One region of the Streptomyces sp. NPDC048718 genome, then DNA from elsewhere that is predicted to be linked to it. Evidence: riboswitches for the same ligand, from Rfam matches in the RefSeq annotation. Region 1 holds a riboswitch; the other holds the start of a gene.

Region 1 (8,728 bases):
CCTGCGAGATCTCGAACTCGACCCGCTGGCCCTCTTCGAGGGAGCGGTAGCCATCCATCTGGATCGCGCTGTAGTGGACGAAAACATCCGCTCCGCCGTCGACCGCGATGAAGCCGTAGCCCTTCTCCGCGTTGAACCACTTGACGGTGCCCTGAGCCATGCCTAACTCCCCTATTACTGGCCCTTGCGCGGGGCCGCACTTCGCGGACCCGGGTCAGACCCTGCGCCGGAACGCGTCGACCGCCGCTGAATGTATCTGCCCAACTGCCCTCTGCAACAGGTCAGTCGGACGAGAATTCTGGGCGCACCTGAATGGGGAATCGGGGCGAATACGCCGAATTACCGGGCAAATCGGGCCCGTCAAAACCGTGCACAAGGTGCAGAAGCCCTGGCCTTATTGACCGTATCTTGTCGCGAGTCGCCGCATTCTCATATGCGTCTGGCATGGGCGGCGGAGGGGGCTTCCCCAACTCTATCGCGCTCAACCATGCAGAATTACCCCTTCCGCTTCTTCTTGCGGAAGGGGTAATTCCGTATTGCGCGTGGTGAGGCGGAAGGGGCCGAAGGGGCATACGAGCCACATTGACGAATCCCCCGCCGGAACCGCCCGAGAGGCAGCCCGGCGGAGGAAAGCCCGGCTCAGCAGCCGCCGGCGACCGCCGGGATGATCGAGACGCCGGCGCCGTCCGGCGTCACCGTCTCCAGGCCCTGCTCGAAGCGGACGTCGTCGTCGTTCACGTACACGTTGACGAAGCGGCGCAGCTTGCCCTGGTCGTCGAGGACGCGGGCGGCGATGCCGGTGTGGTTCTTCTCCAGGTCCGCGATGACCTCGGCGAGGGTCGCGCCCTCCGCCGGGACCTCGGACTGCCCGCCGGTGTAGGTGCGGAGGATGGTGGGGATGCGGACGTTCACGGCCATGGGTTCACGAACCTTTCGAAGAAGGCGGAAGAAGAGAGGACGAAGAGGGAGGGGGAGGGGAAGAAGACGGGAGACGGCGGCGGGAGACGGCGGCGGGAGACGGCGGCGGAAGCCGGGACGCTCAGTGCGCCAGTCCGGCGGCGCGGAAGGCGTCGAGGCTCGGGCGGATGGTCGCGGTCGCCTGTGAGCCGTCGGCCACCGCGTCCAGGGTCTTCAGACCGTCCCCGGTGTTGAGGACGACGGTCGTCAGGCTCGGATCGATGAGCCCGCTCTCCACCAACTTCCGTGCCACGCCCAGGGTTACGCCTCCCGCCGTCTCGGCGAAGATGCCCTCGGTACGGGCGAGCAGCCGGATCGCGTCGACGATCTGCTCGTCGTTCACGTCCTCCACGGCGCCGCCGGTGCGGCGGGCGATGTCGAGGACGTAGGGGCCGTCGGCCGGGTTGCCGATGGCCAGGGACTTGGCGATGGTGTCCGGCTTTTGCGGGCGGACCACGTCGTGCCCTGCCTTGAAGGCGGCGGAGACCGGGGAGCAGCCCTCGGCCTGGGCGCCGAAGATCTTGTACGGCTTGTCCTCGACGAGCCCGAGGGCGATCAGCTCCCGCAGCCCCTTGTCGATCTTCGTGAGCTGCGAGCCGGACGCGATCGGGATGACGAGCTGGTCCGGGATCACCCAGCCGAGCTGCTCGCAGATCTCGTACGCCAGGGTCTTGGACCCTTCGCCGTAGTACGGGCGGAGGTTGACGTTGACGAAGCCCCAGCCCTCGCCGAGCGGGTCGCCGATCAGCTCCGAACAGAAGCGGTTGACGTCGTCGTAGTTGCCCTCGATGGCGACGAGGTCGCCGCCGTAGACACCGGCCATGACGACCTTGCCCTGCTCCAGGTCGTGCGGGATGAAGACGCAGGAGCGGAAGCCGGCCCGGGCGGCGGCGGCGCCGACGGCGCCGGCCAGGTTGCCGGTGGAGGAGCAGGACAGGGTGGTGAAGCCGAAGGCGCGGGCGGCCTCGATGGCCTGGGCGACGACCCGGTCCTTGAAGGAGTGGGTCGGGTTTCCGGAGTCGTCCTTGACGAACAGCTTGCCGGGCTCGATGCCGAGCTCGCGGGCCAGGTTGTCGGCCTTGACGAGCGGGGTCCAGCCGGGGTTCAGGTTGGGCTTGCCGGCGACGTCGGCGGGGACGGGCAGCAGCGGAGCGTAACGCCAGATGTTGGCCGGACCGGCCTCGATGGTCTTGCGCAGCGCCTCGGGGTCGCCGGTGGGCAGGTCGTAGGCGACTTCGAGCGGGCCGAAGCAGTGCTCGCAGGCGAAGATCGGTCCGAGGGGGAAGATCTCTCCGCATTCCCGGCAGGAAAGGCCGGACGCGGGGCCGAGATCGACCGTGCGGGGGGCAAAAGCGGAAGCAGCGGGGGCGGTGGACGCATCCGTCGGTGCAGCAGCCATGGCAGGCGAGGCCCTTTCTCCTCATCTTCCTCACGACGTGTTTCGCCATGAGACGGATTTGGCACCTTCCCAAGCCGGGGACCTCGCGCGAACGAGAACCGACTGGAGGGTTGCCGGGGCTTCAACGGGCCGTGTCCCTCTGCCCCTCTGGATGAGCGGTATTCGGTTGTGGAACGCGGTCGGTACCCCGACATGCAGCGGGCCGCCGCGTTGTTCAAGACTGTAACCGAAGCCTTCGCAGCCGGAGAGGCGCGTCCGATCCGCGAGATGGAGATCATGTTGCTGGAAGAAGTGGAACGCTGGCTGGCCCGGCGGTCCTGGTCGGTGGCCGACCGCCCGCTGGAGCGGATCCTCGCGGCCAAGCGGGGCACGAAGGTCAGTGTCGTGCTGCCCGCGCTCAACGAGGAGGCGACGGTCGGCACGATCGTCTCGGTGATCCGCCGCGAGCTGATGACGGAGGCGGTGCCGCTGGTGGACGAACTGGTGGTGATCGACTCCGGTTCCACCGACCGAACGGCGGAGGTGGCCGCGGCGGCCGGCGCCCGGGTGGTGGCGCGCGACGCGATACTGCCGCGCATACCGGCCCTGCCCGGCAAGGGCGAGGTCCTGTGGCGGTCACTGATGGTGACGAGCGGGGACGTGGTCTGCTTCGTCGACGCGGACCTCAGGGACTTCTCGGCGGACTTCGTCTCCGGGATCGTGGGGCCGCTGCTCACCGACCCCGACGTGGCGTTCGTGAAGGCGATGTACGACCGGCCGCTCGGCGACACGCCCGGCCAGGGCGGCCGGGTGACGGAGCTGGTGGCACGCCCGCTGCTGAATCTGCACTGGCCGCGGCTGGCCGGGGTCGTGCAGCCGCTGGGCGGCGAGTACGCGGCCCGCCGCTCGCTGCTCGAACGGCTGCCGTTCCCGGTCGGTTACGGAGTGGAACTGGGCCTGCTGGTGGACGCGTTGCACACGGCCGGCCTGGACGCGCTCGCCCAGGTCGACGTCGGCGTCCGCAAGCACCGCCACCAGGACGGGCGGGCGCTCGGCCGGATGGCGGCGACGATCTACCGGACGGCCCAAGTGCGGCTGTCCCGGGGCCACTTGGTACGGCCGCGGCTCACCCAGTTCGAGCGCGGCGAGAACGGGTTCGCCCCGCGGACCTACGCCGTGGACACGGAGGAGCGGCCGCCGATGATCGAGATCGAGGAGTACGCGCGGCGGCGCGACGTGGCGTGAGGCGGGGCGACGTGGCGTGAGGCGGGGCGACGTGGCGTGAGGCGGGACGCGTGCGCGACGTACGAGCGGCAGACGCACAGCCGGCGGGCGAACGGCGGGCAGGCGGCGCGACCAGGAAGAGGTGACCGGCCGTGACGACGCACCCCTCTTATCCGTACGTTTGAGCGGTTACCGGACGGGCTAGGTTCGCCATATGGCTTCCGTACTCGTGGCTTCGAACCGCGGACCGGTCTCGTACACCGTGCGAGAGGACGGATCACTGGCCGCCCGGCGGGGTGGCGGGGGGCTCGTGTCGGGGCTCGCCGCGCTGTCGTCCGGGCGGTCCGCCGGGCAGACCGAGAACGCCGCCGGGGAGAGCCTGTGGGTGTGCGCGGCGCTCGGTGACGGCGACCGCGAGGCGGTACGGCGCGGGATCGCCGAGCCGGGCGTACGGATGCTCGCCATCGACCCGGACGTGTACGACGACGCGTACAACGGCATCGCGAACTCGGTGCTGTGGTTCCTCCACCACCATCTCTACGACATCCCGCGCGAGCCCGTCTTCGACGCCGCCTTCCGCCGCCGCTGGGCGTCGTACCGCACCTACAACCGGGCCTTCGCGAAGGCCCTGGCCGAGGCGGCGGACCACGGCGCGGCGGTACTCGTCCAGGACTACCATCTGGCGCTGGTCCCGGGGCAGTTGAGGGCACTGCGGCCCGACTTGAGGATCGGGCACTTCACGCACACGCCGTGGGCGGCGCCGGAGTATCTGCGGATGCTGCCGGAGGACGTCCACGAGGAGTTGGTGGAGGGGCTGCTCGGCGCCGACGAGGTCGGCTTCCACACCCGGGCGTGGGCCGCCGCGTTCCTCGGCGACCCGCTCGTGGAGCGCACGATCGGCGAGACCCGGGTACAGGCGCATCCGCTGGGTGTGGACGGCGACGAGCTGCGCACGCTCGCGCACCGCCCGGAGGTCGACGAACGGCTCGCCCGGCTGCGCGAGGAGGCCGGCGTGGACCGGGACGGCGGCCGGAAGACGATCGTCCGGGTCGACCGCACCGAACTCTCCAAGAACATCCCGCGCGGCCTGCTGGCCTACCGCGAACTGCTGACCGCCCACCCCGAATGGCGCGGCCGGGTGGTCCATCTCGCCTCCGCGTACCCCTCCCGCCAGGACCTGGCGGTCTACCGCGCGTACACCACCTCCGTGACCGAACTCGCGGACCGGATCAATGAGGAGTTCGGCACCCCGGACTGGCGGCCGGTCCTGGTCGGCGTCGAGGACGACTTCGTCCGCTCACTCGCCGCCTACCGCCTCGCCGACGTGGCCCTGGTGAACCCGGTGCGCGACGGCATGAACCTGGTCGCCAAGGAGATCCCGGTGGTCTCCGACGCGGGCTGCGCGCTGGTCCTGTCCACGGAGGCGGGCGCCTACGAGGAGCTGCGGGCCGACGCCCTGACCGTCAACCCGTACGACGTGACGGCGACCGCCGAGGCGCTGCACGAGGCCCTCTCGATGCCCGACCCGGAACGCGCCGACCGCACCAAACACCTCGCCGAGGCCGCCACGGCCCACCCGCCACAGCGCTGGTTCCGGGACCAACTGGACGCGCTGCGGGGTTAGTCGCCGGGCTTCTCCAGGGCGGCAGCCAGCGCGTTCAGGAAGTCGACCAGGGCCGCCGGGCCCGCGACGGTGAGGTCCGCGCGGGCGGCCAGGTCGGGGACGGCGGCGGATTCGGCGGCGGAGCAGACGAGGAGGCCGGGGACGCCTTCGGCGTCGCGGAGCCGCTCGACGGCGGCGTACGCGGGGATGTCGCCCAGGTCGTCGCCCGCGTAGAGGACGCAGCCCGCGCCGGTCTCGTGCAGGTACTCGGCGAGCGCGATGCCCTTGTCCATGCCCGGGGGGCGCAGTTCCAGGACCAGCCGGCCCGGTTCGAGGACGAGGCCGTGGGCGGCGGCGAGGTCGGCGAGCGGGCCCTTCAGGGCCTCGAACGCGCCCTCGGGGTCCTCGGCGCGGCGGGTGTGGACGGCGAGCGCGCGGCCCTTCTCCTCGATCCAGGTGCCGGGCCACGCGCCGGTGCGGTCGAGGAAGCCGGGCAGGGCGGCGCGGGCGGTGGCGACGCCCGGGTGCGGGGCGGCGGCCTGGACGGTGCCGGAGACGGCGTCCCAGCGCTCGGCGCCGTAATGGCCGAGGACGACGAGGTGTTCCAGACCGGGGACCCCGGCGAAGCCGCCGTAGCGCACCGCCACGCCCGCGGGCCGGCCGGTGACGACCGCGACGGAGGCGACGTGCGGGGCGAGGGCGGCGAGCGCGGGGACGGCGCCCGGGTGGGCGCGGGCCTGCTCGGGGTCGGGGACGATCTCGGCGAGGGTGCCGTCGAAGTCGAGGGCGACGACGGCCTTCTCGGGCCGGGCGAGGAGCGCGGCGAGTCCGTCGCGGCCGGCGGGGGTGGTCGGATGCGGAAGGCTGCTGACCATGCCCACGACCCTACCGAGCCGCGGCCGTCCCGTCAGCGGCGCGGGCGGGTCGGACGGCCCGGACGGCTCGGGCGGGTCGTGACCGGCGGGCAGGCGGCGTAGGGCCGGATGCCACCCGGATGTCACGCGGAGGGGGCCCGGGTCCGGGCACGGATGGCGGGTCCGGACGCGGGAAGCGTCACCTACGGGCTTGCTTGGCCGCGCGGACCCGGCGCAGCCGGTTGACGGTGACCGGGTCGTGGGCGAGGGCGCGCGGGTCGTCGAGGAGGGCGTTGAGCAGCTGGTAGTAGCGGGTGGCGGAGAGGCCGAGCTGTTCGCGTACGGCTCGTTCCTTGGCGCCGGGGCCCGGCCAGGAGCGCCGTTCCAGGGCGAGGACGGCCCGCTCGCGCTCGCCCAGCTCGCCCGGCCCGCCGAATTCGGTGGTCATACAGACCAATTTATTGCGCGTTCGCGAACCGTCCGACCCGCCCGTCACCGCCGTGGCCCATTGATCCATCCCACGGGGCGCTGCTACGCATGGGGTTCCGCAGCAGTTCGCAGTGGTTCGCAGCAGGCCAGGACCTTGAGGAGACACCCCGCATGTCCCGTACCCCCGCCGCACGCACGTCCGCCGAGATAGCCACCCAGCCCGCCTCCTGGCGCCGCGCCGCCGAGGCGGCGGCCGGCTTCGAGGGGCTGCCCCAGCCCGGTGAGCGGGTCGCCGTCACCGGCTGCGGCACCTCCTGGTTCATGGCGCTGGCCTACGCCGCGCTGCGCGAGGCCGCCGGCCAGGGCGAGACGGACGCCTTCGCCTCCTCCGAGTTCCCGGCCGCCCGCACGTACGACCGGGTGGTGGCGATCACCCGCTCCGGCACCACCACCGAGGTGCTCGACCTGCTCGACCGGCTGCGCGGCCGGGTGCCGACGACGGTGCTCACCGCCGACCCGAAGACCCCGGTCATGGCCTCGGCCGACGCGGTCGCGGTGCTGGACTGGGCGGACGAGGAGTCGGTGGTGCAGACCCGGTTCGCCACCACGGCGCTCGCCTTCCTGCGCGCCGGGCTCGGCCCGGTCGCCGGTCTGAAGCCGGTCGAGGAGGCCGCCGTCGACGCCGAGCTGGCGCTCACCGAGCCGCTTCCGGAGGCGGCCCTCGCCGCCGAGCAGTGGACGTTCCTGGGGCGCGGCTGGACGTACGGGCTCGCGCTCGAAGCCGCGCTGAAGATGCGCGAGGCGGCCGGGGCGTGGACCGAGGCGTACCCGGCGATGGAGTACCGGCACGGCCCCATCGCCATCACCGGCCCCGGCCGGGTGACCTGGGTCTTCGGCGAGCTGCCGGAGGGGCTGGCCGGCGATGTCGCCCGGGTCGGCGGCACCCTGGTCTCCCGGCCCGGTACCGATCCGCTGGCCGACCTGGTGCGGGCCCAGCGGCTCGCGGTCGCGCTCGCCGAGGCCCGCGGCCTGGACCCGGACCGGCCCCGGAACCTGACGCGGAGCGTGATCCTCACCCCGTGACGGGTGGGGTGGCCACGGTGGTGGCGGCTGTGACACCGGGGCGGTGAGGCGCGCGGAGCGTGCGGGTAGCGCGCGGTGGTGGGGCCGGGTGGGGCGTGACGCGATCGCCGTATCGCCCACGTACCCGACCCCACCACCTGTCCAGCGCCCGCCCGCCGAGGGCCCCGCCACCAGCCCTTCCCCAGCTCCGCCACGCGGAATCGAATTTGTATACGTCCGTAACAATCCTCCGAAGTGGACTAGACCTTTCTGGTCATCGCGGCGAGACTGTTCTCCGTGAAACACGTCATCGCCCTCGATGTGGGCGGCACCGGGATGAAGGCCGCCCTCGTCGGGGCGGACGGCACACTGCTCCACGAGGCGCGCCGCGCCACCGCGCGCGAGCGCGGGCCCGAGGCCGTCATCGAGACGATCCTCGGTTTCGCCGCCGATCTGCGGGCGCTCGGCAGCGAGCGGTACGGCGAGCCCGCCTCGGCCGCCGGAGTCGCCGTCCCCGGCATCGTCGACGCCGCGGACGGCATCGCCGTCTACGCCGCCAACCTCGGCTGGCGTGACGTCCCGTTGCGCGCCCTGCTCAGCGAGCGCCTCGACGGCATCCCGGTCGCCCTCGGCCACGACGTGCGCACCGGCGGCCTCGCCGAGGGCCGGATCGGCGCCGGCCACGGTGCCGATCGCTTCCTCTTCGTCCCGCTCGGCACCGGCATCGCGGGCGCCATCGGCATCGGCGGCGTGATCGAGGCGGGCGCCCACGGCTACGCCGGCGAGATCGGCCATATCGTCGTCCGCCCCGGCGGTACGGAGTGCGGCTGCGGCCAGCACGGCTGCCTGGAGCGGTACGCCTCCGCCTCCGCCGTCTCGCTCGCCTGGGCCCGGGTCTCGGGCGACCCGGACGCCGACGCCGCCGACTGCGCCAAGGCCGTCGAGTCCGGCGACCCCGCCGCCGTACGGATCTGGCAGGACGCCGTCGACGCGCTCGCCGACGGCCTGGTCACCGCCCTCACCCTGCTGGACCCGCGCACGCTCATCATCGGTGGCGGTCTGGCGGAGGCCGGGGAAACGTTGTTCACGCCCCTCAGGGCCGCGGTCGAGCGGCGCGTCACCTTCCAGAAGCTGCCCGCCATCGTCCCGGCGGCCCTCGGGGACACCGCCGGGTGCCTGGGCGCGGGCCTGCTCGCCTGGGACCTGCTCGCCGAGGGCCCG
Region 2 (8,728 bases), on a different contig from region 1:
ATCATCTGGCTGAGTTCCGAGCTGATGTTCTTCGCGGCCCTCTTCGCGATGTACTTCACCCTGCGATCCGTGATGGGTCCCGAGTTCTGGGCGGAAAAGGCGCATGCGCTGAACCTCCCGTTCTCCGGGACGAACACCGCGATCCTGGTGCTCTCCTCTCTCACCTGTCAGCTCGGCGTCTTCGCTGCCGAGCGCGGTGATGTGAAGAAGCTCCGGGCGTGGTTCATCCTCACGTTCGTGATGGGCGCGATCTTCATTGGCGGTCAGGTCTTCGAGTACACCGACCTGGTGAAGAAGGATGGGCTCTCGCTCTCCTCCGACCCGTACGGCACGGTGTTCTACCTGACCACCGGCTTCCACGGCCTGCACGTGACGGGCGGTCTCATCGCCTTCCTGCTGGTCCTCGGCCGGACGTACGCCGCCAAGAGGTTCACTCACGAGCAGGCAACCGCCGCCATCGTCGTGTCCTACTACTGGCACTTCGTCGATGTCGTCTGGATCGGCCTCTTCGCCACGATCTACTTGATCAAGTAATCGGGCTCCACCCCAAGGTGGAGCGAATCATCCAGCAAGCATCGACGCAGAAGATCCTGACACCGGGGTAATCCGTGAAAAAGCTCTCCGCACGACGACGCCATCCGCTGGCGGCGGTCGTCGTCCTACTTCTCGCGCTGGCGGCAACTGGGGGGCTGTACGCCGCGTTCGCGCCCGCGGGCACGGCCAAGGCCGATGAAACCGCCCAGTCCCTCGCCATCGAGGAGGGCAAGAAGCTCTACGCCGTCGGCTGTGCCAGCTGCCACGGAACCGGCGGTCAGGGCACCTCTGACGGTCCGCAGCTCGTGGGCGTGGGCTCGGCGGCGGTGGACTTCCAGGTCGGCACCGGCCGTATGCCCGCGCAGCAGCCGGGCGCCCAGGTTCCGAGGAAGAAGGTCATCTACACGCAGGCTGAGATCGATCAGCTCGCGGCGTACGTGGCGTCTCTCGGCGCCGGCCCGATCACGCCGACCAAGGGGCAGTACAGCCCCGAGGGTGCGGACGTCGCCCGCGGTGGCGAGCTGTTCCGTACCAACTGTGCCCAGTGCCACAACTTCACCGGTGAGGGTGGCGCGCTGACGCACGGCAAGTACGCCCCCACCCTCGACGGCGTGGACCCGAAGCACCTCTACGAGGCCATGCAGACCGGCCCGCAGAACATGCCCTCCTTCCCCGACACCACCATGCCGGAGCAGCAGAAGAGGGACATCATCTCCTACGTCCAGGCTGTCAACAGTGACGAAGCCGACAACCCGGGTGGTCTCAAGCTCGGTGGCCTCGGCCCCGTCAGCGAGGGTCTGTTCGCTTGGATCTTCGGCCTGGGCGCACTGATCGCAGTTGCCATCTGGGTCGCGGCCCACACCGCTAAGGCCAAGAAGTCATGAGTACCCAAGAGAATCCTGAAGAGAACCTGCCGACCGCGCAGGACACCGCGCACGGCGCGGTGAAGGTCGCCGACGACCCGTTCGCCGACCCGGGCCTTCCGCCCCACAAGCCGCGTATCCAGGACATCGACGAGCGGGCCGCCAAGCGGTCCGAGCGTGCGGTCGCCTTCCTGTTCACGCTGTCGATGCTGGCCACGATCGGGTTCATCGCGTCCTACGTGATCTTCCCGGTCGACCAGATCGTCTACATCTGGCCGTTCGGCCGGGTGTCCGCGCTCAACTTCGCCCTGGGTCTGACCCTCGGCGCGGCGCTCTTCTTCATCGGCGCGGGCGCGGTCCACTGGGCCCGCACCCTGATGTCCGACGTCGAGGTCGCCGACGAGCGTCACCCGATCGAGGCGACTCCGGACGTCAAGGCCAAGGTCATGGCGGACTTCGCGGCCGGTGCCGCCGAGTCCGGCTTCGGCCGTCGCAAGCTCATCCGCAACACGCTCTTCGGAGCGCTCGCGATGGTGCCGCTGTCCGGCATCGTCCTGCTGCGCGACATGGGTCCGCTGCCCGAGAAGAAGCTCCGCAGCACGCTGTGGGCCAAGGGCAAGCAGCTCATCAACATGAACACCAACGAGCCGCTGCGTCCCGAGGACGTCGCCGTCGGTTCGCTGACGTTCGCGATGCCCGAGGGCCTGACGGTCCACGACGAGCACTTCCAGACCGAGATCGCCAAGGCCGCCCTGATGATCGTCCGGATCCAGCCGGAGGACATCAAGGACAAGAACGAGCTCGAGTGGTCGCACGAGGGCATCGTCGCGTTCTCCAAGATCTGCACCCACGTCGGCTGCCCGATCTCCCTGTACGAGCAGCAGACGCACCACGTGCTCTGCCCGTGCCACCAGTCCACCTTCGACCTGTCCGACGGCGCGCGCGTCATCTTCGGCCCGGCCGGCCACGCCCTGCCGCAGCTGCGGATCGGCGTGAACGACAAGGGTTACCTCGAAGCGCTCGGCGACTTCGAAGAGCCCGTCGGTCCTGCATTCTGGGAGCGCGGATGAGTACCGTGACTGATACGCAGAAGAAGCCGGCCTCCCGTGGTGAGCGGGTCGCCGACTGGGCCGACGGCCGCCTGGGGATCTACTCGCTGGCCAAGGCCAACCTGCGGAAGATCTTCCCGGACCACTGGTCCTTCATGCTGGGCGAGGTCTGCCTCTACAGCTTCCTCATCATCATCCTGACGGGCGTCTATCTGACGATGTTCTTCCACCCGTCGATGAACGAGGTGGAGTACACCGGACCGTACGTCCCGCTTCAGGGACAGCTGATGTCCGAGGCGTTCAACTCGACCATGCACATCTCGTTCGAGGTGCGCGGTGGTCTGCTGATCCGGCAGATCCACCACTGGGCGGCGCTGATCTTCCTCGCCGGCATGTTCGTGCACATGATGCGCGTGTTCTTCACGGGTGCTTTCCGCAAGCCGCGTGAGATCAACTGGCTGTTCGGCTTCCTGCTGTTCTTCCTGGGCATGTTCACCGGTTTCACCGGTTACTCGCTCCCGGACGACCTGCTCTCCGGCACCGGTGTCCGCTTCATGCAGGGCGCCATCCTGTCGGTGCCGATCGTCGGTACGTACCTGTCGATGTTCCTGTTCGGCGGCGAGTTCCCCGGCGGCGACTTCGTCGCCCGGTTCTACTCGGCGCACGTGCTGCTGCTCCCGGGCATCATGCTCGGCCTGGTGGTCGCTCACCTCATCCTGGTGTTCGTCCACAAGCACACGCACTTCGAGGGCCCCGGCCGGACGAACAAGAACGTCGTCGGCATGCCGCTGATGCCGGTCTACATGGCCAAGGCCGGAGGATTCTTCTTCCTGGTCTTCGGTGTGATCGCGGTCGTCGCGGCCGTCGCCTCGATCAACCCGATCTGGGGCATCGGCCCGTACCGCCCGGACCAGGTGTCCACCGGCGCCCAGCCCGACTGGTACATGGGCTTCGCCGAGGGTCTGATCCGTGTCATGCCGGGCTGGGAGATCAACCTGTGGGGCCACACGCTGGTCCTCGGTGTGATGATCCCGCTGGCGATCTTCCCGGTCGTCCTCGGTGTGATCGGTGTCTACCCGTTCATCGAGTCCTGGATCACCGGCGACAAGCGCGAGCACCACATCTCGCAGCGCCCGCGCAACGCGCCGACGCGCACCGCCTTCGGTGTCGCGTGGATCACCGCGTACATGGTCATGCTGGTCGGTGGTGGAAACGACCTCTGGGCCACCCACTTCCACCTGTCGATCAACGCGATCACCTGGTTCGTCCGGATCTTCTTCTTCCTCGGACCGGTCATCGCCTTCGTTATCACCAAGCGGATCTGCCTCGGCCTGCAGCGCCGGGACAAGGACAAGGTGCTGCACGGACGCGAGTCCGGCATCATCAAGCGCCTGCCGCACGGTGAGTTCGTCGAGGTGCACCAGCCGCTCAGCCAGGGCGAGCGCTACAAGCTCACCGCCCACGAGCAGTACGACGCCGCCGCGCTGCCGCCGGCCGTCGACGAGAACGGTGTGGAGCGCAAGGTCGGCCGCATGGAGAAGCTCCGGGTCAAGCTCAACCGGGGTTACTACGGTGGGGACAACCAGATCGCCAAGCCCACCGCCGAGGAGTTCAAGGAGATCGAGAGCGGCCACGGCCACCACTGATCCCGTAGGACTCCCGACCCCCGGGGCGTAAAGCTCCGGACCCGAGGTCGCCACGGTGAGAGCCCCGTCCATTCGATGGACGGGGCTCTTTGCCGTACCCGGGGATCGATAGGGTGGAGACCGGCCGGGCCACCGGTCCCATTCGTACGTACACACAGGAGCGACCATGAGCGCTGTGCAACCCGCTGGAGGCGACATCGCGGCGGGCCGCTCCTGGCCCGTCCTCCTGAACGGCCTGCTCGACGGCCACGACCTGTCCGCCGACGACACGGCCTGGGCGATGGACCTCATCATGCGCGGCGAGGCGACCGACGCGCAGATCGCCGGATTTATGGTGGCGCTGCGGGCCAAGGGCGAGACGGTCGCGGAGATCAGCGGTCTCGTCCGCACGATGTACGCGCACGCCAACGTCATCGAGGTGCCCGGCCCGGCCGTCGACATCGTCGGCACCGGCGGCGACGGCGCCAAGACGGTCAACATCTCCACCATGTCGTCGATCGTCGTGGCCGGCACCGGGGTCAAGGTCGTCAAGCACGGCAACCGGGCCGCGTCCTCCGCCTCCGGCTCCTCCGACGTCCTGGAGAAGCTCGGCGTCAATCTGAACCTGACGCCGCGCCGGGTCGCCGAGGTCGCCGAGGAAGCCGGCATCACCATGTGCTTCGCGGTGAAGTTCCACCCCTCGCTGCGCCATGTCGCCGCCGCCCGAGGCCAGCTCGGCATCCGCACCACCTTCAACGTGCTGGGCCCGCTGACCAACCCGGCCCAGGTACGCGCCCAGGCGGTCGGCGTCGCCGACCCCCGGATGGCGCCCATCGTGGCCGGGGTGCTCGCCGAACGCGGCAACTCCGCGCTGGTCTTCCGGGGCGACGACGGACTGGACGAACTGACCACCACCGCCACCTCCCGGGTGTGGGTGGTGGCCGGGGGCACGGTCACCGAGGAGCGCTTCGACCCGCGCGACGTCGGCATCGACCTGGTGCCGCTGGAGGCGCTGCGCGGCGCGGACGCCACGTACAACGCCGAGGTCGCCCGCCGGGTCCTGGCCGGCGAGACCGGTCCGGTGCGGGACACGGTCCTGCTCAACTCGGCGGCCGCCCTGGTCGCCGTGGAGCCGGGCGAGGGCACCCTGACGGAGCGGCTGCGGGCCGGCATGGACCGGGCCGCCGAGTCCATCGACTCGGGGGCCGCCCGGCGCGCCCTGGAGCGGTGGGTCGCCGCCAGCCACGCCTGAGCGTTCCCGAGCGTCCCCGAGCCGCTCCGAACAGAACACCTGCGCGACCCCGTTCCGGATTCCGGGACGGGGTTGCGTCGTCCCGAGCCGACGGCATAGGTTTTCCGGCAGGTCATGAGTGACAGCGACAAAGCCCCGGCTGGCTGTCCGGCAACCCTCCGTCCGTGGCGGGGTGCCCCGGGTGAAGACCAGGCCGTACGTGCAGCAGCCGACGGCAAGCGCGGACCCCTGAGCACCACCCGGGGTCCTTGGTCCTCCAGGGAGCGGTGTCTCGTGAGCCAGCGAATGCGTTAGGGCCGGGCGGTTTCCCGCCTTCTCGGCCCCTCCCCCTCCGTCAGCACCCGTGCGCGGCGCCCCTTTCGCGCGCCCTCGCCACACGAGCCGTCGCACGGGCCTTCGCTTGGGCCCTCGTACGTCCGCGCATGTCCGCGTACGCCTTCGCGCGCCCTTTTCCTCCCGGGAGACACCGTCATGTCCGCGTACCCGAACGCCGCCGTCCTCGACTCCACCGCCCCCGCCCCGGCCGCCGACTCCACCGCCTGCGCCCCGGCCGATTCCTCCGCCGACCCCTGCCGCGGCGGCGACGCCCCGCTGCCCGTCCTCGGCCGCGACGTCACCGTCCCGCTCGCCGACGGCGGCGAGATCACCTATGCCGCGCTCGACTACGCGGCCAGCGCCCCGGCCCTCCAGCGGGTGTGGGACGACGTCGCCGCGTACGCCCCGTACTACGGCAGCGTCCACCGGGGCGCCGGACATCTCTCCCAGCTGTCCACCGACCTCTTCGAGAACAGCCGTGCCGAGATCGCCCGCTTCCTCGACTGCCGCCCCGGCGACCAGGTCGTCTTCACCCGCTCCACCACCGACTCGCTGGCCCTGCTGGCCCGCGCGCTGCCTGCCGGCTGCGAGGTCTTCGTCTTCGAGACCGAGCACCACGCGGCGCTGCTGCCCTGGGGCGATGCCCGCCGCACCGTCCTCGACGCGCCCCGCGATCCCGCCGAGGCCGTCACCACCCTGGAGCGGGCACTGGCCGACCGGGAGCCGCACGGGCCGGCGCTGGTCTGTGTGACCGGGGCGTCCAATGTGACCGGCGAGCTGTGGCCGGTGCGCGAACTGGCCGCCGCCGCCCACGCGCACGGCGCCCGTATCGTCCTCGACGCCGCCCAGCTCGCCCCCCATCACCCCGTCTCCGTACGGGACCTGGGCGTCGACTGGGTCGCCTTCTCCGGGCACAAGCTGTACGCGCCCTTCGGCTCCGGCGTGCTCGCGGGCCGGGCCGACTGGCTCCAGGAGGCCGAGCCCTATCTGGCGGGCGGCGGCGCCTCCCGTACGGTGGCCCGCCGGGCCGACGGGGGAGTGGACGTCCAGTGGCACACCACCGCCGCCCGGCACGAGGCCGGTTCGCCCAATGTCATCGGCGCCTACGCCATCGCGTCCGCCTGCCGGGCGCTGACCGAGGCCGGCTTCGACCGGCTCGTCGCCCGTGAGCGCCGGCTGATCGCCACGCTCCGCGCGGGCCTCGCCGAGGTGCCCGAGGTGCGGGTGCTCTCCCTCTTCGGTGACGACCACCCGAGGGTCGGGGTGCTCTCCTTCGTCGTCGAGGGCTGGGACAGCTCCCGGTTCGCCGCCGCGCTCTCCGCCGGGTACGGCATCGGGGTGCGCGACGGACTGTTCTGCGCCCACCCGCTGGTGCGCGTCCTGCTCGGCGGCGACCCGGCCGAGCCGGGGGAGTGCGGCGCCCCCGGATCCGCCTCCGCGCTCGCCGCGGTCCGGGTGAGTTTCGGGGCGGGCACCCCGGACGAGCATGTGGAGCGGTTCCTCGGCGCGGTACGGGAACTGGTCCGCCGCGGCCCGGACCGGGACTGACGCTCCGGCCGAAACCGGGGAGCCCGACCACCCGTCGGATCCCCTGGACGGGTGAAGCCGGCCTCCCACGGGGGTGAGGCCGGCTTCATGCCGCGTATGAAGGAACCGGGTCGCAAAAGGCCTGGGCCGGGTCGGAACAGCCCGGGTCAGGACTCCAGACCGATGGCGAAGGCCGCGTCCAGGTCGTGCTGCGAGTAGGCGCGGAAGGCGACATGGGTGTCGGTGCCCTCGACGCCCTGGATCTTGGAGATCCGGCCGGGGATCACATCGGCCAGATCGTCGTGCCGCCCCACCCGGACCATGGCGATCAGGTCGTACGTCCCGGTGACGGAGAAGACCTCGGTGACGCAGTCGACCGACGCGATCTCCTCGGCGATCTCCGGGATGCGGTCCACGCTGGTCTTGATGAGCACGATCGCGGTGATCACGGCTGGCTTTCTCCCTCGGTGGCCGCGGCTGGTGGTGTCACTCTAGCCCGCCTGTCCCCGCCGCCCTTCTTCGAGGCGAGCGCCGCGCGAACCCTTCCTTTTCCGCCGAAGCGGACCCACGCGTAGAGGAAGCCCAGCGCGAAGCCGATGACATGGGCCAGATACGCGACCCCCGGCCCCGCCTCCGCCGTCCGCGCCGCCAGCCACTGGATGGCGAACCAGAAGACGAGCACGACCCACGCCGGGAAACGCAGCGGCAGAAAGAAGAGGAACGGGAAGAGACTGGTCACCCGGGAGCGCGGAAACAGATGGAGGAAGGCCCCGAGCACCCCCGAGATCGCCCCCGACGCCCCCACCAGGGTCTGCCCGCTGTCCGCGTGCGCCAGCGCGTAGCCGTACAGCGCCAGATATCCGCAGACCAGGTAGAACAGGCCGAATTCGAGCGGCCCCATCCGCTTCTCCGCCATCGCGCCGAACACGTACAGGAACAGCATGTTCCCGAGCAGATGCAGCCAGCTGCCGTGGACGAACAGCGCGGTGAGCGGGGTGAGCAGGGCCCCGGGACGCAGCCGGCCGAGGTGGGCGAGGTCGTCCGGGATCACGCCCCAGTGCCGGAAGTACGCGCCCTGCGCGGCGAGCAGGGTGTCGCCCGTGCCGTACGAGGGGTTCAGACCGCCGGCCGGGCTCAGCGCGAAGAGCAGCACGCAGGCGGCGATGAGCCCGTAGGTGACGGTCGGACCGTCGCGCAGCGTCCGCGCGGTCCGTCGTACCCCCGAGGCCGTACCCCGCCAGTCGATCATGGGCAGATCATGGCGTACCGGGGCTCATCGGGACAGAGTGCCTCGCCGTGACGCGGGGTACCCGTGAGGCCGTAGTGTTACGGGCAGCACTCCCGCAGTCCGACGGCGCACCGCGGGCCCGTTAAGCCTCGTACGGAAAGAGGACAGCACGATGACGGTTCCCCAGCCGACTGCCGACACCCGCTGGCGCTGCACGTTGTGCGGCAATCTGACCCGCTTCGACGTGACCCGCTCGTCGAAGGTCGTCGAGTACGTCCATCTGGACCTCGCAGGTGAGCCGAAGGTGGAGGAGCGCGAGGTGGTCAGTGAGACCA

What was found. A riboswitch is a leader RNA that binds a small molecule or an ion and turns the genes downstream of it on or off. The one in region 1 is predicted to bind S-adenosylmethionine.
Region 2: another riboswitch for S-adenosylmethionine. It lies ahead of ACGFRB_RS07360 (aminotransferase class V-fold PLP-dependent enzyme); the one in region 1 lies ahead of thrC (threonine synthase).

What each region holds. Positions count from the first base shown of each region.
Region 1 covers NZ_JBICVG010000001.1:138,263-146,990, reverse strand. The annotation lists gene ACGFRB_RS00715 (cold-shock protein) at 1-160, opposite strand, end outside; gene ACGFRB_RS00710 (MoaD/ThiS family protein) at 640-918, opposite strand; gene thrC (threonine synthase) at 1,040-2,356, opposite strand; SAM riboswitch class I at 2,375-2,514, opposite strand; gene ACGFRB_RS00700 (glucosyl-3-phosphoglycerate synthase) at 2,636-3,580, shown strand; gene ACGFRB_RS00695 (trehalose-6-phosphate synthase) at 3,774-5,183, shown strand; gene otsB (trehalose-phosphatase) at 5,180-6,037, opposite strand; gene ACGFRB_RS00685 (DUF3263 domain-containing protein) at 6,216-6,464, opposite strand; gene ACGFRB_RS00680 (SIS domain-containing protein) at 6,617-7,528, shown strand; gene ACGFRB_RS00675 (ROK family protein) at 7,805-8,728, shown strand, end outside.
Region 2 covers NZ_JBICVG010000003.1:378,710-387,437, forward strand. The annotation lists gene ACGFRB_RS07335 (heme-copper oxidase subunit III) at 1-534, shown strand, start outside; gene ACGFRB_RS07340 (c-type cytochrome) at 609-1,418, shown strand; gene ACGFRB_RS07345 (Rieske 2Fe-2S domain-containing protein) at 1,415-2,467, shown strand; gene ACGFRB_RS07350 (cytochrome bc complex cytochrome b subunit) at 2,464-4,092, shown strand; gene trpD (anthranilate phosphoribosyltransferase) at 4,259-5,323, shown strand; SAM riboswitch class IV at 5,434-5,550, shown strand; gene ACGFRB_RS07360 (aminotransferase class V-fold PLP-dependent enzyme) at 5,795-7,186, shown strand; gene ACGFRB_RS07365 (Lrp/AsnC family transcriptional regulator) at 7,333-7,614, opposite strand; gene ACGFRB_RS07370 (rhomboid family intramembrane serine protease) at 7,611-8,414, opposite strand; gene ACGFRB_RS07375 (hypothetical protein) at 8,566-8,728, shown strand, end outside.